One region of the Priestia sp. 40 genome, then DNA from elsewhere that is predicted to be linked to it. Evidence: riboswitches for the same ligand, from Rfam matches in the RefSeq annotation. Region 1 holds a riboswitch; each other region holds the start of a gene.
What was found. A riboswitch is a leader RNA that binds a small molecule or an ion and turns the genes downstream of it on or off. The one in region 1 is predicted to bind cyclic di-AMP.
Positions count from the first base shown of each region.

Region 2: it holds a riboswitch for cyclic di-AMP, as region 1 does, so the genes downstream of both, ACO1DI_RS04825 (dicarboxylate/amino acid:cation symporter) here and ACO1DI_RS04125 (potassium channel family protein) in region 1, are expected to answer to the same signal.
Region 3: it holds a riboswitch for cyclic di-AMP, as region 1 does, so the genes downstream of both, ACO1DI_RS17460 (cation:dicarboxylate symporter family transporter) here and ACO1DI_RS04125 (potassium channel family protein) in region 1, are expected to answer to the same signal.

Region 1 is NZ_JBMPZA010000005.1:581,580-589,098, forward strand. Features, by position in the region: gene ACO1DI_RS04105 (tetratricopeptide repeat protein) at 1-220, opposite strand, end outside; gene ACO1DI_RS04110 (YjcZ family sporulation protein) at 394-480, shown strand; gene ACO1DI_RS04115 (YjcZ family sporulation protein) at 669-749, opposite strand; gene ACO1DI_RS04120 (TrkH family potassium uptake protein) at 1,072-2,391, opposite strand; gene ACO1DI_RS04125 (potassium channel family protein) at 2,395-3,054, opposite strand; cyclic di-AMP (ydaO/yuaA leader) riboswitch at 3,179-3,323, opposite strand; gene ACO1DI_RS04130 (hypothetical protein) at 3,439-3,897, opposite strand; gene ACO1DI_RS04135 (Lrp/AsnC family transcriptional regulator) at 4,018-4,473, shown strand; gene ACO1DI_RS04140 (peptidyl-prolyl cis-trans isomerase) at 4,792-5,694, opposite strand; gene ACO1DI_RS04145 (S1C family serine protease) at 5,691-6,965, opposite strand; gene ACO1DI_RS04150 (response regulator transcription factor) at 7,188-7,519, shown strand, end outside.
Region 2 is NZ_JBMPZA010000005.1:711,880-719,398, reverse strand. Features, by position in the region: gene ACO1DI_RS04845 (hypothetical protein) at 1-146, shown strand, start outside; gene ACO1DI_RS04840 (YjcZ family sporulation protein) at 233-406, shown strand; gene ACO1DI_RS04835 (ATP-binding protein) at 560-1,960, shown strand; gene ACO1DI_RS04830 (NAD(P)/FAD-dependent oxidoreductase) at 2,177-3,646, shown strand; cyclic di-AMP (ydaO/yuaA leader) riboswitch at 4,251-4,405, shown strand; gene ACO1DI_RS04825 (dicarboxylate/amino acid:cation symporter) at 4,586-5,821, shown strand; gene ACO1DI_RS04820 (aspartate aminotransferase family protein) at 5,930-7,279, shown strand; gene ACO1DI_RS04815 (CoA transferase subunit A) at 7,280-7,519, shown strand, end outside.
Region 3 is NZ_JBMPZA010000015.1:504,276-511,794, reverse strand. Features, by position in the region: gene ACO1DI_RS17465 (undecaprenyl-diphosphate phosphatase) at 149-973, shown strand; cyclic di-AMP (ydaO/yuaA leader) riboswitch at 1,247-1,386, shown strand; gene ACO1DI_RS17460 (cation:dicarboxylate symporter family transporter) at 1,493-2,752, shown strand; gene ytvI (sporulation integral membrane protein YtvI) at 2,965-3,996, shown strand; gene ACO1DI_RS17450 (DedA family protein) at 4,156-4,761, shown strand; gene ACO1DI_RS17445 (EcsC family protein) at 4,786-5,577, shown strand; gene ACO1DI_RS17440 (APC family permease) at 5,710-7,023, opposite strand; gene ACO1DI_RS17435 (hypothetical protein) at 7,342-7,519, shown strand, end outside.

The DNA of each region.
Region 1 (7,519 bases):
ATGTTAATGCCTGATGAAGAGCTCGGTCCATCTCTAAATTCAATACCATTTTTTCAAAAATAATGGATTCTTCGATTTGCTTTGCTAAACAAACCGCTAAGTAACAGTACAAATCAGATGCTTGAGGGTTTTTCTTCATTTCTTCTTGAATTTCGCGTTTGACCTCTTTCCACTTTCCCTCTTCTAGCTGATTCATGACGTATTGTGCATGTATTCCCACCTGTTTGCCCTCCTTTTCTTCCTATCATAAAGGATTTTTACGAAAATGAAAAAAGTAAGTGTTCTTCATTTTTCTCAAAAGATCGTTACCGTTAAAAAATAGGCAAATTTCTCAATCACTTAACCCAATTAGTACATAGGATATAGAGACTTTTATTAAAGGAGGTTACACATATGGGCGCAAAAGGCGGTTTTGGTTTTTCATTTATCGTTGTTTTATTTATTCTATTAGTAATCGTAGGGTGTTCTTGCTACTACTAATTTCTAGAGGGGATGAACATCATTCATCCTCTCCTATTTCAAAAAAACCATGCTTTCGCATGGCTACATACCGATTAGATGAATGAGTAGAGGAACTCATTGTTCGGCAATATTGAAGAAATTTTTGGTTTTTACTTCCGCCTAGTATGCCCTTTTTGACGGGGGCTATGCACAAATAAAGTTAACGTTTAAAAGCGAAAGCCAGACGCACCGACAATAACAAGTAAAACAAATAACACAACGATTAACGCGAAATTTTGTTTTCCCACGTAACATCCCTCACTTCCTGTTATCTGCTTTTAGTGTATGCAAGAGCTTGGCAAAATGTTTAGGACAGGGGTGCGGATTTTTATGAGAAAAACCTTCAAATTTCGCCAAAAAAAGTGAATCATATTTTTGTTTCTTTCGTTATATATAGTAAGAGATTTTTACTATAAAAAAGGGGGGCCTTTAATGCGCCGACATTCCAAATTGCCCATTGTTCTTGTCTTTGCCTTCTTTTTATTCATCGCAACTGTTTTGTGCGTAACCTCTTATATGTCTTGAACGTATAAATAATATAAAAAAATCGCCTCATCGAAGGCGATTTTTCTATCCTAGCATTATATCTTCGTTTGGATAACGAACGGCTTCACGCTTTTGCTTAGATAATGAAAACGCAAGGGTTAATGGCCCCACTTTTCCTAAAAACATGATAAAGATAATAATCACGCGTCCAAAGTATGAAAGCTCAGGAGTCGCTCCCATGGATAAACCTACTGTCCCAAACGCAGAAACAACTTCAAACATAATTTTTACAAACGGGAGGTTTTCTGAAATATTTAACAGAAAAATAGCCCCAAACACAAACATAATCGAAATCATCGTGATGGCTAGAGCCTTAAACACATGAAGAGGAAGAAGTCGTCTCTTTAGCAGCACAATATCTTCCCTGCTTCGTAAAAATGCCCATACAGAAAAGACAATCACCACAAACGTCGTGAGCTTGATACCGCCTCCTGTTGACGCACTTCCTGCACCAATGAACATTAACAAAACCATTAAAAAGACCGTTGCGTCATGCAGGTGAGCTAAATCAATTGTATTAAATCCAGCGGTTCTTGTTGTTACCGCTTGAAAATAAGAAGCCCATACTTTGTCTCCTAATGATAAATTTCCGAGCGTATGCGAATTGCCGTACTCTAAGAAAAAAATAAAAAGCATGGCAATCACGTTAATGGCGAACGTGCTGATAATCATAATTTTTGAATGCAGCGTTAGTTTTTTATACGATTTTTTCACCCACATATCAGCAAGAACGGTAAATCCTAACCCACCAATAATGAACAAAAAAGAAATCGTTATATTAATAATGGGATCTCCTACATACTGAACTAAGTTATCAGACAGTAGTCCGAACCCAGCGTTATTAAAAGCCGAAATTGAATGAAACAAGCTAAAGAATAGCCCCTTAGACCACCCGAATTCCGGAACCCAGCGTATCGCTAAAAAGATAAGCGCAACAAACTCAATTAAAAATGAAAAGATAAACAGCCTTTTAACTAGCAGGACAACTCCGCCGACGCTCGTCTGATTTAACGCCTGCTGAACGAGCATACGCTCTTTAAATCCAATTTTTTTACCGAGCATCATAAAAATCAGCACGGCAAATGACATAATGCCAAGACCGCCTATTTGAATTAACAGCATAATAATCGTTTGACCGATGACGGTAAAACGTGTACCTGTATCTACGACGGCTAAGCCGGTTACTGTCATAGCGGAAGTTGACGTAAAAAGAGCGTCTACCCACCGGATTGGCTCGGTAGTAGAAAAAGGCATCATCAATAGAAGAGCACCAATAATAATTCCTCCACCAAAAATAGAGAGCAACAGCTGCGGAGGGGTGAGTTTAATATTTTGTTTTTTCATGTGTTAAACTCCTTCTTCTTCAAAACGGTTTAAATCGCGATTATGTCCGATGACAATAAGCATATCTCCTTGTTCAATTGTTTCATGCGCCGTAGGCGAAATCACCATTTCCCCGTCTTTTCGCTGAAAGCCGATAATATTACAGCCGTACTTTGCGCGAATATTTAAATCAAAAAGCGTTTTATTATGAAGCTTCTTAGAAGCGACAATTTCAACAATACTATAGTCTTTAGACAGTTCAATATAGTCAATAATTTTTTCTGACACCACGTGATGAGCAATCCGCTTAGCAATATCGCGCTCCGGATGAATGACTTTATCCGCTCCTATTTTTTCAAGTACTTTTTGATGATACATATTCACCGCTTTTACCCATACTTGCTTAACGCCCATATCTTTTAACAGCATCGTTGCGAGCACGCTTGCTTCGATATCGTCTCCAAACGAAATAAGAGCATGATCAACATTGCGAATACCTAGCCCCTTTAAGCTAGCTTCATCAATCGCGTTTGCTTGCACAACATATGTAGCTAAGTTGCTAAATTTATTTACTACCTCCTGATTGCGGTCAATAGCGAGCACATCCACATCCAGATTAGCAAACTCTTCAACCAAACTGCCTCCAAAACGACCTAATCCTAATACAGCAAACTGTTTTTTCATAATGTATTTATTCCTTCCTTCAACTGCTGTGTGTTCTCTTAGCTTATACTTTTTCTAAAAAATTACATCTTTTTCTTAAAAAAAGCGCAAAAAAACACAGGAAGGCTCCCGTGTTTTTTCAGACTCTTCCCCCTCAAAACGCTTGCGAAGTTAGCTGTCGGGTTCGGGTTTTAAGAGTAACCCTACCTTTTTAAGGATTCACCCCGGAGCACAATATGTGCGTAAATAATGGGTCCTCCGCTCCGTAATGGATTAAGCGATTTTTATTCAAATGTCTATGATCTATTTTTTAGAATAATCGATTCGATTCATGATACGTTTCACTTCACGAAAGCTATCTTACTCCTGTGGATTTTGTCTGTCAAGATATTTTTAGCGAAGACTTCACTTGCCCTGCAAGCTGCAAAAATCATATAAATCTAAACTGACAATCATTTTGTGAAATTGATCAAATAAATTAATAACAGCCAAAAGCTCTAGCAGCTGCGTATCACTGTAAAATTTCTTTAATTGATCCATATCAGCATCGGTCAACTCCCTTGGACGCACTCGGTATACATCAATAAATCGAAACAGCAGCCGGTCTTTTTCTTCCAGCTCTTTTTCTCTTAACACTTTTTGATTAAGCGTCTTATCACCTACATATGACATGCTCATACACGTCTCACAGCCGTTAACACCTGCTAGATAAAGCCTAGTTTTTTCCTTGGTCTCTTTTTCTACTATATCGCTGTTCCAAAGCGTGTCGTAAAGCTCATCATACAACCTTTTTACATGTGGAATTAAATTCAATGCTTTTTCAAAATTTGTTCCCTCTTCGTTTGTTAATAAAACTCTTGCCATTTTTCACTCACTCCTTTTTAATTATTATAGTAAGAAAAATGGAGATTTTAGATTACATATAAAATATCTTATCTACTATTACTAATCAAATGAAACGTTAATAAGAAAGAAGGTTTTCAATTGAAAATTGATGAAATTGATTTATCGATTTTGCAGGCGCTGCAGCAAAACAGCCGCCTTTCCTTACGAGAGCTAGGAAAACAAATTAACCTGTCTGCTCCTTCGGTGGCAGAGCGAGTAAGACAGCTAGAGAGCTTTGGTGTTATAAAAGGATATACAATCGATATTGATTATGAAAAGCTGCACCTGCCTGTATCGTGTTTTATTGAAGTAACTATGAAAAACGGAGAGCACGAACGTTTTAAACGATTTATTTCTCAGTATCCCTACGCTTTATTCTGTGAACGCATCGCCGGGCAAGCCTGCTTTATTACAAAGCTTCAGCTTCCTCATCTGCACGTACTCGAACAATTTATTAACGAAATTACACCTTATGCCAAAACGATTTCACACATCGCCCTTTCTCACGTGGAGATGGCTCCTGCATTATTGAGTCATTTAAAAGATGAAAAGTGATTGAGACATAACGACATCCGTTCACCCTGCCAATAAAAAAATCCGAATGAGTTTGATTCTTCATCAAGAACCAAACCCGTTCGGATCTCCCTTCAACGAAAATATTTTTGTCTCAGCCTCATGGATTCGTCCAACAGCATAAAAAATAACCCTCCAAAGCTGGAGGGTATAAATTTTCCGAATAATGAAAGTTTTACAATTTTATTTTATCAGGTGCTGACATTTCTGTCTACTTAAAAATGTAAAAGAGCTCTCTATTAACAGAAAGCTCTTTTACCTGCTTGTTTTTTGAAAACAATCAATCTATATAAAAGGGAACTACCTAAGGTTGAAAGTCACGTGAAACCTTGGCAGTTCATCCTGGATATACCGGTTGATATGATTCAAAACAAGTTCTTTCATCATTTCTTCTTTGACTTCTGATTCCGTTTTTTTATCTTTTTGTTTTAAAATAAGAATATAATAGACTTTACCCATTTTAATGGGCTCACTACACTCCCCGATGTGCTGTTTTTTTAAAACACCTATAAAAGAGGGAGATAGACTTGAAAGCTTTAGATTATCAGCATTCTCTAGTTTGCTGATTGTCTGGACATCAGCATATTCTTTTTGAACGTCTTGAAGCGATGTTCCTTTTTGCAGTTCAGCCGAAGCGGCCTCGGCATCATGTAAAGTGGAAAAAGCCAGCTGCGTAAAAGATACGCGCGTTAGATCGTTTTCAATATGTTTATAGTAAGCAGTTAGTTCATCAGACGTAATTTGTTTACGGAAATATTCTTCTAATTTAAACTGATTCGTTAGCTGGTTGGTTACATCACTAGAACGAATATTTAACACTTCATAACCTTGTTTTCTTGTATCCTCGTCATATGAGCGTTTAATTTGCTTCCACATATCCTCAACTTGTTTTTGTACTTTATCGCTTGTCTTTAGATGCGAAATTAAGATTTTTTGCATAACAAGCTGCCGCAATAACTCTTTGCGGTAGCTTGTATCATTTAGCGGAGCATCTGGATTTAAGAACCCTTTAACGGCTAAAAAACGGTTGAATTCAGCTCCTGTCACCTTGCCTCCCTCATACGCTGCCAGTTCTTTGGTAGAAGATAGCTGACTAATTTCTACAGAAGGAAACATCGTGTTTGAATGCTTCCCTCCGCAGCCGGTTAAAAATCCGAACGCTGTTAATACTGCTAGCAGCAGCTTTAACGGTGTTGAACTCATCCATTGTTATCCTGCTGCTCTGAAAGCTTCAAAGAAATGGTTTGTTTTTTTCCATTTCGGTACACGTCTAATTTTACCGTGTCTCCTACTTTGCGTTTTGTGTATAGATATTGACGTAAATCACTGGATGTTTTGACTTCGTTTCCATCAATGGCAACAATCACGTCTTTTGATTGTAAACCTGCATCAGAAGCAGAAGAGAACGGTTCAACCGTCGTTACGACAACTCCTTCAGACGTATCGCTTGTTAGGCCTAGCTGATCTTGTTTTGTTGCAGCTGAAAGCTGACCTACATCTTGAAGACCTACCCCCATATATGGACGCGTTATTTTTCCGTTTTTCATCAGCTGTTCAATTGTCGGCTGCACTTCATCACTTGGAAGAGCAAAGCCGATGCCTTCTACATTGTCTTCTGAAATTTTCATACTGTTGATACCGACTACTTCACCGGAAGAATTGATCAAGGCCCCGCCGCTGTTTCCTGGATTAATCGCCGCATCCGTTTGAATTGCATCCACGTTCCAATTGTCTGAAATAGGGACAGAGCGTTTTGCTGCGCTCACGATACCTTGTGTGACCGTACGAGAAAATTGTTCACCAAGAGGATTTCCGATTGCAAGCACCGTTTCACCCGCTACTAAATCCGATGATTTCCCGAACTTCGCCACTTGTTCAACATTTTTGTCAGACATCTCAAGCACTGCTAAATCCGTTAGCGCATCAGCTCCGACAATTTTAGCTTTTTCTTTTTGTCCGTTTGAAAGTGACACTTCTACTTCGCTTGCGCCGTCAATAACGTGGTTATTGGTCACAACGTATGCTTTTCCATTTTCTTTTTTGAAAATAACACCGGAACCCGTTCCTGCTTCTTGCGTTTGGGTATCTCCAGAAAATGGATTTGTTTGCTGTTGAATATTGTTCACGCCTACAACAGCAGCTGATACTTTATTTACAACTGAAACAAGATCTGACTGATTCACGGTTGTGCTTACTGTTCGAGGCGTTGTGCTCGTTGTTGTTGCGGTTTGAGTCTGCGTTGTTTGATTCGCTGTTTGCGTATCAGCTGAATCCATTAACCCCAGCTGGGGAGCACCGTATAGCACAATTCCTCCTCCAAGTACTGCTCCTGCAATTGAAGATGCAATCACTGGAAATAAGCGTCTTTTTGGAGGTTGTGATGATGACGCAGGCTGATACTGATCATAGCGCTGCTGGCGGTTTTCGTATTCTTCCTTTCGTTCTTGTTCTCTTTCATAATCACGTGGATCCATGAAAAACACTCCTTTTAACGTAGCAAATTTTATGTTATCTATACTATAAAATAAAAGTTTGGGATAAGTATCAAAACAATGTGTGAAATTGTGAAAAATTTCTTTATAACAGCAAACACGTAGTATAATAGCGGGTACATAGACCTTTAAAGAAACGCGCATAGATGGCGCAATATGCTTTATTTACCTTAATTTTCATATATTCAGAGGAAGGTGTCAAATTTGAGCTTTACACTATATTTAGTAGAGGATGAACAAAATTTAAACGAAGTTTTAACCCTTTACCTTCAAAAAGAAGGCTGGGACGTTCGCTCATTTTTTAACGGTACGGACGCCAAAGAAATGATTGCAACGCCTCCGCATCTGTGGATTTTAGATATTATGCTGCCTGACATTGACGGGTATCAGCTCATTCGCGAAATCAAGCAGCAAACGCCACATGTGCCTGTTATTTTCATCTCAGCCCGCGATGCCGATATTGACCGGGTTCTTGGGCTTGAAATGGGCAGCGACGACTATTTATCAAAGCCTTTTTTGCCTCGTGAACTAGTTAT
Region 2 (7,519 bases), 130 kb from region 1:
GCTACGCATACCATCTCCCGTATATAGGGGTCATTATTGAGTTTATGAAAGATTTTACTACGTTACTGGTGATGGGAAGCATTTTACTTTTATTGTTTTCGTATACGTTGCAGCCCAAAAGGCGAATATGGCGTAAGAGAAAGTAAAAAATGGGCGAATGCACATACAGGACAATCAACTAACGCATATAAAGTACAGTGTACGAAATAAAAAAACAAGAGGAGAGATTGCTATGTATAACTACGATTGTTACGACCCATGCCATCACAGAGGCTATCACCACCTATATGATACTTGCCACTATACAATTGGCGGCTATCATCATTGCGGAACGGGCCAGTCATTTGCATTAATTGTTGTGCTATTTATTTTATTAATCATCATTGGCTGCACCTGTTTTTGTTGATTACGCCTCTTTTGCTCGCATGTGCGAGCTTTTTATAACAGTTGGTAAAGGACAAACTTACATATAAATTGTTTAAATAATAAAAAAATTTTGCCAAATCAACATTTACCATATTATACTATAGCTAGTAACTCAATAAGCGAAGGTGAATATATGGAAAAGGAAAAAGTATTTCAACAGCTATTTTCAATGTCATTTACACCAATGCTCGTAATGAATATGGATGGAGATATTCAAATTTTAAATGAAGCGTGCTGCCACCTTTTTAAGACGAAAGAGGAACGACTTCTTTCCTGTAATGTATTTGAAGAGCCAAATCGCTTTTTTATTGAAAAGCATGAAGTGGAACCGTTAAGAAAGCAAGAGGAAGAAGTTGTTTTACTGAAGAAAAAAGTAGATCAGCAGTTTCCGATGCACATCCATATTCAGCGCACGGAAGGGGATATTCCGCTCTTAGTTGTTCAGTGGAAAGAGTTTTCCTCAAGTATTGAAAAGCAAGAGGAAGTCATTCGGAAAATGAAGCAATATAAGCAGTTTGTCCAGCAAAGCCAAGATGCATTTATTGTAACAAGAGAAGGCAGAATTCAATATTTGAATCCCGCTGGTGTTAAACTTCTTGGGGGCGAGAAAAAAGAAGAGTATATCGGGCGTCCTTGGCTTCATTTTATTCACCCCGAACATTTAGAAATCGTAAAAGAACGAATGGTTCAGCTGATGAATGGAATGTCCGTGAGACCGCGTGTTGATGTGAAACTATTGACTAAAAAAGGAGTCGTCATTATTGAATCTTCGGCAACCAAAATTAAGTTTGAAGGACAGGATGCCATTCAGTATATTATTCGCGACGTAACCGATCGAAAAAAATATGATGAAATGGCAAGTAAATCTGAAAAACTTACAATGGTGAGCAAGTTAGCGGCAGGAGTAGCACATGAAATTCGTAATCCAATGACGGCGATTAAAGGGTTTATTCAGCTGTTAAAAGCATCGAAACAGTATAACGAAGAATACAATGATATTATGCTTGAAGAATTGAATCGCGTCGAATCCATTATTCAAGAATTTTTAACGCTGGCCAAGCCTAAAATTGAAAATTCATACCACCCCAAAAGTCTCAATCAAATCATCCGTCACGTGACATTACTATTAGATACACACGCCAATTATAAAAACTGTCGTATTATTAATGAAATTAGTGATGAGATTACAATCTTTTGTGAAGAAAATGCGCTTAAACAAGTTTTTATTAATTTAATTCAAAATGCGCTTGAGTCAATGAGTAAGGGCACAGTTAAAGTCACCGTTGAGAAAAGAAATGGATACGGCATGGTCATTATCGAGGATGAAGGCTGTGGAATTGATGAGCAATCTTTAGCCCGGCTAGGTGAACCGTTTTATTCTACTAAACAAACAGGAACGGGGCTAGGGTTAATGATTAGCTACCGAATAATCGAACAGCATCAAGGGCATATTTCATTTGCGAGTAAAGTAGGAGTAGGAACAAAAGTAGAAATTGCTCTTCCGTATATTAAAGAACCAGTGAACATTTCATAGCGCTTGCTATTCGTTCACTGGTTTTTATTTGATTAGAATAAAAACGAATGTTTTTTTATTTTTTTATTTTAATGTTCGTGTATATTGTTGACTAAAGGGTTTGTTTTTGATATATTATCAAATGGCTAGAAAATAACCGAATGATAATAAAAAAGAAAATTCGGTCAATAACTTTTATCTTTTACCCAAAGAAAAAAGATGATGGGAGAATGTACAATGAACTCAAATTATGATGTTATTGTGGTAGGGGCAGGACCCGCTGGGATTTTTACTTGTTATGAGCTAACGTTAAAATTACCGGAAGCAACTATTTTATTAATCGATAAAGGACACGATATCTATCGACGTAATTGTCCGATTCTTCAGAAAAAAATTGAAAAATGTCCGCCTGCGGTTGGCAAAAAAGAGTTTGCTGGCTGTTTGCCTGCTTGTTCTATCACAAATGGTTTCGGTGGAGCCGGCGCATATTCAGACGGGAAATTTAATATCACAAGTGAATTTGGAGGCTGGATGACGGATTATCTGTCTGAATCACAGGTGGTAGATTTAATTAAATATGTGGATGAAATTAATTTAAAACACGGAGCAACCGATACGATTACGGATCCGTTAACTGATAAAGTTCGTGAAATTGAAAAACGCGGATACGCAGCAGGATTAAAGCTATTGCGTGCCCAGGTGCGTCATTTAGGAACAGAGCAAAATTTAGAAATTTTAAAAAGCATTTATGAATACTTAAAAGAAAAAATTGATATGCAGTATAAAACGGAAGTAGCCGATTTAATAACAGAAAAAGAAGATGGTCAGCATATCGTGCGCGGTATTGAATTGAAAAATGGTGAAAGAATTACGGCTGATAAAGTGGTTGTTTCACCAGGTCGAGACGGCTCGAAGTGGATGAGCGACTTACTAAAAAAACGCCGTTTAAAAATGATTAACAATCAAGTGGACATCGGCGTTCGAGTAGAAACATCCAACGTTGTTATGGAAGAAATCAACAAGCACTTGTACGAAGGGAAATTCATTTACAATACGTCTGTAGGTACAAGAGTCAGAACGTTCTGCAGCAATCCTTCAGGACATGTGGTAGTAGAGAATCATTCAGGTATTATGTTAGCAAATGGACACGCATACAAAGATCCGAAGCTTGGAAGTCAAAATACGAACTTTGCGCTGCTTGTTTCTCATAAATTTTCGGATCCATTTGATCAGCCGAACGAATATGCGCACGAAGTATCAAGATTAGCTAATATGCTGTCAAACGGGGGCTTAGTTGTTCAAAAGTATGGAGATATTTTAAAGGGCCGTCGTTCAACAGCAACTCGAATTAAAGAAGGCTTTTTAGAACCAACGTTAAAAGAAGCTGTGCCTGGTGACTTGGGCTTAGTGCTTCCTTACAACACGATGAAAAGCTTAATTGAAATGACAGAAGCGCTGGATCATGTAACGCCTGGGTTAGCATCTGAACATACGCTGTTTTACGGTGTGGAAGCGAAATTTTACTCAGCCCGTCCGAAGTTAAACGATAAGTTTGAAACTGAAATTTCCGGTTTATACGTCGGAGGAGACGGAGCTGGTATTACGCGAGGACTCGCGCAGGCAAGTGCGTGTGGTGTGTGGGTAGCGCGTGACATTGTTGAAAAATTAAAGAATCGCAAAGCAAGTTCTGAACCTGTTACTGTATAAAAAAAGAGGCCGTCACCGCCTCTTTTTTTTATGTGTTAAATAACAAAAGCGAATAACTAAAAAGTAAAGAACTTGTACCGCTCCAACTCCGATAGTTTTATATGATCATTACCCGCTCTTTTTTTAAAAATATTACGGAATCCATACTCCTATCGTGAGTAGAATTAAGTAGAATAAGGCGAATTGATAATGTCCATTTCTTTGCGCCAATAAAGTCAGTGAAATTTTAGGGAGTTTATATCAAGCAGCACGATAAGGATAAAATCAACAGTTGAAAAGAGTTGTTTTTTGATGAGTAAAATATTTGTGAAAGCAGTAAAGTACGCGGGCGTTAGAATAATTATGCGAATTTATGAATGTAATTTAATGAGAAGAAAGTTCACTTTACAAACTATTTTTTGAATTAATTTTTTATCAATTAGATTATAAGTCTTGTTAAATAAGTGTTTTTGATTTATTAAAATATGATGTAAATATTTTGAAATATAACAATTCTCAACTTTTTATGATAAAATCCTGCATTATTTTTGAATAAAAACTTGACAGAAACATATGAAATGAATTTTAATTAAAGTAACAATTATTATCATGCAAAAATATTAAAGAAAATTATTTGCTTAATCTCTTTTGTTTTATAAGAGAACGGGGGACCCATATTTGTGCGTAATGTACTTGGGGTGAATCTTGAATGAATCAAGTAGGGTAACTCACGTACCCGAATCCAACAGCTAACTCCGTAAGCATTCAGTGAGGGAATAACAGGTCTATGAAACCATGATATTCTCATGGTTTTTTGTATAGCTAAAAATATTCCTAAACTATTAATCTGAAAATTTTTAATATATTGTATATTTTGAGTGTTATCGTTCTCAATGCATGGTAAAATAAGTATGGTAGTTAGAATCATTCTAATATAATTTATTTACGGGAGGTAAATCTATGAAGCTATCGACAAAGATCATTATCGCGCTAATTGCTGGTGCTGTTGTAGGAGTGTTGATTAACGCTTTTGCTCCAAGTGCTTTTGCTCCGCTGGACAAGTACTTGTTTACACCGCTTGGCCAAATTTTCTTAAGCTTAATTAAAATGCTTGTTGTACCAATTGTGTTTTTCTCTATCACGTTAGGTGTAGCTGGTTTAGGAGATCCTAAAAAACTAGGAAGAATCGGGGCTAAAACAGTTTCCTACTTCCTAGTTACAACAACCGTTGCGATTATTATTGGTTTAATTTTAGCGTATGCAATTAAACCAGGTACGTTTGGATCTTTTGATACAAAAAACGCTTCTTTTGAAGCCGAAAAAGCACCGCCGGTTGGAGAGACATTCTTAAATATGATTCCAGTCAATCCAATTCAAGCGATGGCTGAAGGGAATATGCTTCAACTTATCGTTTTCTCTATCTTTATCGGTTTTGGTATTACGATGCTTGGAAGTAAAACAAAAGGGCTTTACAATTTACTCGAGCAAGGCAATGAATTGATGATGTATCTTGTAAATCTGGTGATGAAGTTTGCTCCTTACGGAACATTTGGGCTTCTTGCAACCGCGGTTGGAAGTCAAGGCTGGGAGGCAATTAAAGCGATGGGGCTGTACATGATTGTAGTCGTGCTCGCGCTGTTCATCCATTCAATCGTAACATATGGGGGATCGGTCGCTCTTATGGCCAGACGTAATCCTATTGAATTTTTTAAAGGTTTTGCTCCTGCGATGACGGTTGGATTCAGTACATCAAGCAGTAATGCAACGCTTCCGATTTCAATGAATGTAGCTCAAAAAAATCTTCGTGTCCCTGAGTCCATCAGCAGTTTTGTTCAGCCGTTAGGTGCTACCATTAACATGGATGGAACGGCAATTATGCAAGGTGTAGCGACTATTTTTATTGCGCAAGTATACGGCGTTGACCTGTCGCTGGGCGCTCTTGTGACGGTTGTATTGACAGCGGTGCTTGCTAGTATTGGTACAGCAGGCGTGCCGGGAGTTGGCCTTATTATGCTAGCAATGGTACTAAGTTCGGTTGGCCTGCCTGTAGCAGGTATCGGATTAATTATTGGAATTGATCGCTTGCTTGATATGCTTCGTACATCTGTAAATATTACAGGAGACGCTGCGTGTGCCGTTATTGTGGCTGAGTCAGAAGCAAAGCGTATCGATAAATCTGTAACGCAATCAGCTTAATACGTGTAAAAGCTCTAGCTATATGCTAGGGCTTTTTTTATTGGCAAGAAACTCTTCTTTTCAGCATACAGTTTAATAAGAGTATGTGTTTGAAAGGAGAGTGCGGAAATGAATAAGACCCATGTGATAAAGCCGCTGCTCGACGATGACTATCCAGTTATTTCATATGGAAAAGGAATTTATTTGTACGACCAAGATGGAAAAAGATACATAGATGCTTCGTCGGGGGCAGTTACAGCAAGTATCGGACACGGCGTAAAAGAAATTATTGATGCAATGACCGATCAGGCACAGAAAGTTGCGTTTGTATATCGGTCGCAGTTCACAAGTGATCCAACAGAAGCGTTAGCTAAGAAACTATGTGAATTAAGTAGCAATCATTTCCAGTGGAGTTTTTTTGTTAACAGCGGGACCGAAGCGACTGAAACGGCTATGAAAACGGCAATTCAGCATTTTCAAGAGCAAGGAAAGCCAACCAAAACAAAGGTTTTGTCACGCTGGATGAGCTATCACGGTATTACAATAGGAGCTCTGTCTATGTCAGGGCACGTTGGAAGGCGAAAACGCTTCTCGTCTCTGCTTGAAGATTATCCTTCAGTTTCACCTCCTTATTGCTATCGATGTCCGTTTCAGCAAACCTATCCATCCTGTAATCTTGCTTGTGCACACGAATTGGAAACAGTTATCAAACGAACCGGCCCTGAACATATTGCTTCTTTTATTACAGAGCCCATTGTAGGAGCAGCCGGAGCAGCCCTTACACCTCCTCCCGGCTATTATGAAGTGATAAGAGAAATTTGTGATAAATATGATGTGTTATGGATAGCCGATGAAGTCATGACTGGAGTTGGGCGTACAGGCGTGATGTTTGCGTATGAGCACTGGGGAGTTAAACCAGACATCATGACGCTTGGAAAAGGAGTGGGAGCAGGATATACACCAATAGCCGTTACGTTGGCTAGCAGCAAAACGATTGAACCTATCATGAACGGATCCAAATTAATTATGAGCGGACATACGCTAAGCGCTAATCCGCTGTCATCCGCTGTAGGGATCGCTGTTTTAACCTATATTGAAAAGCATGATCTTGTTCAAGAAGCAGCGCTGAAAGGAGACTACTTAGTAGGGAAATTGAAGAAGCTTCAACTTCTTTACCCTATCATTGGTGATATACGTGGCAAAGGCTTATTAGTTGGTCTTGAGCTTGTGCGAAATCCAAAAACGAAGGAGCCTTTTTCATCTTCGGAAAATATGACGGCGCGCGTAATAAGTAAAGCCCAAAAAAATGGTCTTCTCCTTTATTCTTCACAAGCAGGAACAGACGGAGTCGAAGGAGACGGTATTATTATTGCGCCACCATTTACGATTACTCGTCGTCAACTTGATGAAGCGGTCGATCTGCTTTCGAAAACATTACATGAAGTGCAAAATGAAAAACAGGGAAATGAGGTGAAATGAGTGACAAAGGTCGAAAACTCATTTCAAAAGATTACAACTGTGGAACAAGCGATTGAGTACGTGGATCATGCTGCTACGCTGATGATAGGAGGATTTGGCGGAGTAGGCAGCCCGCCTTCTCTCATTGACGGTCTTATTGAAAGCGGAAAATCAAATTTTACATTGATATGTAATGATTCAGGCTTTCCTCATATTGGTGCGGGAAAATTGGTAAGCCAAGGAAGAATTCAAAAGCTAATC
Region 3 (7,519 bases), on a different contig from region 1:
GATTCTTATCTTTTTGCAAATACACATTGTATTTCATAGTTTTAACAATTATGATAAAAAAGCAAGTGTCAAAATAGGAAAATAGTTGAGCATGTAAAACGAAGCGATAAGCTTATTAATTTGAAAGAAAGGCAAGGTATATAGCTTTATGTGGGAAATTATTGTAGCAATCATTTTAGGGATTGTAGAAGGTTTAACAGAGTTTGCTCCTGTTTCGTCAACTGGGCATATGATTATTGTGGATGACCTGTGGTTAAATTCAAAAGAATTATTTTCATCTCCAGTAGCTAATACATTTAAAATTGTTATTCAGCTAGGGTCGATCTTAGCAGTAGTTGTTATTTTTAAAGATCGTTTTATTAATTTATTAGGATTGGGAAAAAAACCAGCTGCTCCAATTGGACCGACAAATCGCTTGAATTTAATGCAGGTAATTGTTGGTCTGTTACCCGCAGGAGTGTTAGGACTTTTGTTTGATGATTACATTGATGAACATTTGTTTTCTTTAAATACGGTGCTAATTGGCTTAGTGGTTGGAGCTGTATTAATGATTCTAGCAGATTTGTTTGGACCTAAACGTCCGCGTGTAGAGACGGTGGACCAAATGTCTTATGGACAAGCACTAGGTATAGGACTGTTTCAATGTATTGCTCTTTGGCCAGGTTTTTCTCGTTCAGGCTCAACGATTTCAGGAGGGGTTCTTCTTGGAATGAGCCATAAGGCAGCCGCAGATTTTACATTTATTATGGCAGTGCCAATCATGGCAGGAGCAAGCGGACTTTCATTGATTAAAAACTGGCAGTACTTCACATCAGATGCACTACCGTTTTTTATTGCCGGTTTTATCAGCGCCTTTATTTTTGCGCTGGTATCCATTCGCTTTTTCCTAAAATTAATTAATCGCATCAAATTAGTGCCATTTGCAATTTATCGAATTGTTTTAGCAGCTATTCTATATTTTGTATTTTTATAAAATAAATACGCGTGTTCTTTAGTCCCTTAAACTTCTAATAGAGACTCAAAGAGCAAGAAAAAGCTATTGCAATGTTGCAATAGCTTTTTTGCATAAATATATATTATCGCCTTTTGAAAGCGTTTTATAAACATAGGTATTGACAAAACGTGTCGAAAAATAGTAAATTAATATTTGTGCAGTATAAAGTTAAGTAAAAGTAAGACTTCTGTTTAGTTTTATTGACTGTAAAAAACGTATGACAACGTATAGATCGTTTTAATTTTATAAAAACTGAATAATAAGCTTAATCGTATAGAGCGGGGGAATCATTATCGGCAGTAAAGCTGCCTTGGGGTGAATCCTTACAAAAGGTAGGAAACTCTCAATTCCGAATCCGACAGTTAACCCCGTTTGCTTTATTGAGAGAAAGAGCCCAAAATAGCGTAAGTAAAAGGCTGTTCTTTCTTAAGAATAGTCTTTTTTTGTTTTTTCAGAAAAGTATATACAAATGTCATACATCTTTGGGGAGGTACATCTATGAAAAAAATTCGTTTTGGTTTGGCTACGCAGATTTTTACCGGATTAATCCTCGGTGTTCTTGTAGGGGTAATTTGGTTTAACGATCCGCGTGTAGTAACATACCTACAGCCGCTAGGAGACTTATTTTTAAGATTAATTAAGATGATTGTTATTCCAATTGTTATCTCAAGCTTAGTCGTTGGGGTTGCAGGAGCAGGTAGCGGTAAACAGGTCGGGAAGCTCGGCGTTAAAACAATTCTCTATTTTGAAATTATTACGACTTTTGCAATTGTAATCGGTGTATTGATTGCTAATATTTTTCATCCTGGGCAAGGTGTAGACATTCAATCAGCACAGAAGAGTGATATTTCACAATACGTTGAAACATCCGAACAGCAAGAAGGAAAGTCAGTGGCTGAAACGTTCTTGCACATTGTTCCGACAAACTTCTTCCAATCAATTGTTGAAGGAGATATGCTAGCAATTATCTTCTTTACAGTGTTGTTTGCACTTGGAGTAGCAGCAATTGGGGAAAGAGGAAAGCCAGTTGTACAATTCTTCGACGGCGTTTCTCACGCAATGTTTCACGTGGTAAACCTTGTAATGAAAGTGGCTCCAATTGGTGTATTTGCTTTAATTGGTGTAACGGTTTCAAAATTTGGCTTAGATTCACTCCTTTCGTTAGGAAAGCTTGTTATCTTAGTTTATTTAGCGTTAATTTTCTTCCTACTTGTTGTATTAGGAGGAATTGCGAAATGGGCAGGAATTAACATCTTCCACTTATTCCGCTATATGAAAGATGAACTGTTGTTAGCATACAGTACATCTAGTTCTGAGACAGTTCTTCCGCGTATCATGGAAAAACTTGAAAAGATGGGCTGTCCAAAAGCTATCGTATCGTTCGTTGTACCAATTGGTTATACATTTAACCTAGATGGTTCCGTTCTTTATCAAGCGATTGCAGCGTTATTCTTAGCGCAGGTGTATGGTATTGATTTAACGATCGTTCAACAGCTGACGCTCATTCTTGTATTGATGGTTACATCGAAAGGAATGGCTGCAGTGCCAGGAACATCATTTGTTGTATTACTGGCTACTCTTGGAACAATCGGTGTTCCCGCAGAAGGATTAGCCTTCATTGCTGGAGTAGACAGAATCATGGATATGGCACGTACGGTTGTTAACTTAGTAGGAAACACACTAGCAGCAATTGTAATGTCTAAATCCGAAGGCAAATTTGATCCTAAAAAAGGTACAGAGGTCATGAGGGCCGGCTAATTTATAAATTAAAAAGCTACTTATTCTATTCAAAAAATTAGAATAAGTAGCTTTTTTCATAATAATTCCTTTATTATTATGGGAATTGACCCTATAATATGTAACATCAGGTATAAAAATATCCAAATTTTATTCTTACATAAAGCAGTCACTGGTTCCTTTCTTTATCAGTAAATATAGAGATAGCTTAGCTAGTAGGGGGATAGTAGAGTATGTGGAAAAAGCGAATATGGGTCATCGCCTCGATAGTAATCGTATGTTTGTTAATCCCTTACAGTTTACCGATTGTGTTTGCTTTATTAACAGCATTAGCACTTGAGGGTATTGTTCAGAAATTGCATCAATCTTTTAAAATGAAGAGAGTCTATGCAGTGCTTACCACCTTCATTTTATATGTTGTTTCGCTGATACTTATTGGATTTTTTATTGTTCGGACAATCGTTACGCAAGTGGTTGCTCTTTCAAAAATAGCGCCTTCATTTGTAAAAGAAATCTATGAAACCGCGATTTACCCAACCATTATTAAGTGGAAGTACTATTCAAACGCTCTTCCTACAGAAGTGATTTCTTCTATCGAGCGCACGCTTGAAAAAACCGTAAATTCATTAGATTCTCTGTTAAAAAGTACGGTGGAAATTATCATCAGCTTTGCCGCTACTGTTCCTGGGTTTCTATTAGAGTTTCTTATTTATTTAGTAGCGCTTGTATTTATCAGCCTTGAGCTGCCTGCTATTAAAAATAAAATTAAGTCATTTTTAACAGAAGAAACGAAATATAAGCTACAAGTTGTCATCACTCAGCTTATCCAAGCGGGGGTTGGTTTTATCAAGGCACAAATTATCTTAAGTGTCATGACGTTTGTAATGGCTTATATAGGGCTTTGGCTATTAGATGTTCCGTATACCGCGCTTCTTAGTTTATTAATTGTAATTGTCGATATCTTGCCAATCCTTGGGACAGGCTCGGTTCTCGTTCCATGGGGGATTTTTGCTCTTACTCAAGGGCATGACTCATTAGCAATCGGTTTATTTATTCTATTTGGAGTCATTACGGTAGTAAGACGTGTAGTAGAACCAAAAGTATTTTCTACAAATATGGGTATTTCACCTTTGGCTGCACTAGTTAGTTTGTACATTGGATTTAAACTTTTAGGTTTTGTCGGGTTATTTTTAGGACCGGCTTTAGTTATTTTATACGATGCTCTTCGTAAAGTAGGTATTATTCAAATTAACTTTAAACTATAAAAGCGCTGGATAAAACTAGCGCTTTTTTTATTGAAACTTTTGTAGTACGTCATACGTAAAGAGGGAAAGGAAAAAACTATGTCGCATTGGTTTTTATCTATCAATCGGCTAAATTATAGTTTTGTGGTCTTAGATTTAATAACATGAGGAGGAGAATTTTTGTTAGAGTCGGTTTTACTTTCTTTAATTGAAGCGCTAAAACAGCTTTCTTATTTTGGCGTAATTTTAGCATTAACGTTTGAGTTTGTCCCGGCAGAGCTTGTTTTACCTTTAGTAGGGTATTGGGTGTACCAAGGTGATATGAACTTGTATCTGGCTATCCTTGCAGGTACAGTAGGCGGTGTTTGTGGACCGTTGACTCTTTATGCACTGGGACGTTACGGTGGACGACCGCTAGTTTTAAAATATGGAAAATACTTTTTGGTGAAAGAAAAAGAAATCGACGCTGCCGATCGCTTTTTTAATAAGTACGGCAGCGGGGTCGCTTTTTTTGGACGGTTTATTCCAGGAGTGCGCACCGCTATCTCTTTTCCGTGCGGGATGGCAAAAATGAATGTATGGCTGTTTTCTATTTACACATTTGTTGCGATGCTTCCAGTAACGGCTATTTACGTATATTTAGGATATAAGTTAGGACCTAAGTGGAAAGAGGTGGGGCCGATTGTGTCTCAATATATGCAGCCGATTGGAATCGGAATTGTTGTTTTAATTGCGTTGTTTTTTATCATTAAGTATGTGCGGAATAAACAAGTAGGACAGAGCTGATAAATCGAGGAAAAGAGTGAGGATATGTCAGAGTATGAACAGTTGAGAATAGAACTACGAAAAATTGAAAAGTGGGAGAAAGACCAAAAAGGACTTTTTTTCTGGGAGCGGCTGGCTCGCTTGCCTTTTTCAGCTTTAGATAAAGTAACGCCAAAGTTCATTCATCAAAAAATAGAAAAATTATTAGATGAAATTGCTAAGTATGTTGATAATGGAGGCCAGTATTTAGCTAATACGTCTGCAACGCTAGAGAAAGCATCAGCCCAATTACAAGAAAATAAGCAGCTTTCAATAGAGGATATTCAGCATTTATCTCTGCAGGAAATGGATGAATTGGCCGAGTATTTTATTGAAGTCCGAAAAAAGAATGCACAGCTGCAAGGAGCTACAACCGGAGTAGGTGGAATTTTTACACTGGCGATTGATATTCCTTTTGTATTGGGACTTACACTTAAGACACTGCAAGAAGTGGCTGTTTCTTATGGTTACGATCCAACTGAGCAAGAGGAACGCATTTTTATGGTCAAATGCATGCAGTTTTCATCCTCTGATATTGTAGGAAAGCGTGCGATTTTAGAAGAATTAGCAAGCGGCAATCGAACGCAGAGCTTGCAGCAGCTCCAAGGTTGGAGAGAAGTGTTTCTAACCTATAGAGACAACTTGGGATGGAAAAAGCTATTTCAAATGATTCCTATAGCAGGAATGGTATTTGGGGCGTATATTAACAAACAAGCGATTAGCGATATAGGAGAAGTTGGAATGATGCTTTACCGTAAAAGGCGTATTTTGGAAAAAGTCTCACAATCTAAAAAATAGAAAAAGGCTGGTACGAAAGTATTTTAGTTGAAGAAAAATCCGAACGCGTTTGATTCTTGATTAAGAATCGAATGCGTTCGGATTTTTTCATTGGTATAGTAAATGCAGCTTTCATGTGTTAAGTCTATTTCCTTAATCAAAATGAAAAGTAGGAATGGTAATAGTATTTTTTCGTCTAGCAATCAGTAAATAAATAATTCCGATTATACTCCATACAATACCGATAAATAAAGATGTTTTTTCTAAGTTAAGCCACATAAAAAATAAAAATAAACTGCCGAGTAAAGGCATAAGTACATATGAAATATACCCACTGAAGGATCGTTTGTTTTGATGAATAAAATAATGGATAAAAACCGCTATGTTCACTGAACTGAACGCAATTAAAGCACCAAAATTAATTAAAGAGGTAGCTTTTTCAAGAGACAGACCTAGTGAAATTAAAGAGAGGCCACCAATAATCACCACGTTCCAAATAGGCGTCTTTGTTTTAGGGTGAATATAGCCAAAAATTCCTCGAGGCAGATAACCATCTTTCCCAATTGCATAGAGAAGTCTTGATGCACTCATATGTGAGACAAGTCCAGAAGCAATAGTTGAAGTCAAGGCCGCTGCTACAAAAATAGATTGAAAAAGCTGGCCGCCAATTTTATAAGCAATTTCCGCTGATGCACCTTCTAAATCATGAAACAAAGAGGCTGAAGGGAAAAGAAGCTGAGCAAAGTAAGAAACCGTGATAAATAAGGCGCCTCCCGTACATGCAATAATAAGAATCCCTTTAGGAATGGTTTTCTCAGGCTCAAGTGTTTCTTCGGCCATAGTGGTTACAGCATCAAATCCTAAAAAAGAAAAGCATAAAATAGCTGCTCCGTTTAATAACAGAGATATAGAGGCCGATTCACTTATAAACGGTTTAAATGACAGCTCTTGGCCTTGAGTTGTAGCACTTAAAATAATAAAGATAATAGCGACTAAAATTTGAAAAGCAACTAATAGCGTACCAAAAGAAACGGTTAAATGAACGCTGAAAATATTCATTATGGTCATGATGACAACAAAGCTGATAATCCATACGGCTTTTGGAACACCTGGAAACAGAGAGCTTAGGTAAATATTTGTCAAAAGTGCATTAATCATCGGTAGAAATAGATAATCAAGAAGAGCCGTCCATCCTACCAAAAAACCAATGCTTGGATTCATTACTTGCTGTGCGTATGTATAAGAAGAACCAGCTCCGGGAAAAGCTTTTACCATTTTTCCATAACTAATGGCTGTGAATAAAATAGCAATCAACGTGAATGCATAAGCGCCTGAAACATGTCCATCTGTTGATTCAGTTACAATGCCAAATGTATCAAAAACGGCCATAGGTGCCATGTAGCCTAACCCTATCACGACGATATGCCATAATTTTAGTTGTTTAAGAAGAGAAGGTTCATGATTCATATTTGTCATCCTTTCTGTGTATAATCATTCTTCATTATTTATTATTATACTATATTGTTAGGTTTGTCATCTTTTTTTGAAAAAGAAGAGAAAATTGCGCGCTAAGAGATAAAGAGCATTTAGTTAATTACTAGACAAAGCAAAAAAATGCTTTTTTTCACTTTGATTTTTACCATTGAGTCTAGAAAGTATTTTACATAAAATGAAAGAAAGTAAAAAAGCTTCGTTTAGGGTGGTCTACTTGTAAATACGAAAACAAATTTTTGAATGCGGTTACATTTTTGTTGGTGTACAAAGTTAAGAATGATGGTGAAGGAGATGAAGGAAGTGATTGCTACACCCTATATAAACTTGGAGATCAACAAGGAACCAGGTGTGCATGTCGTATTGGATGAAACAAAAAAAGATGGTGTTTACTTTATTAAATTAACGGTCAAGTCGGTTAAAAAAAGAATTCTTCCAAAAATGAAATTAAAATGGAGCGTTCCATTGTTAG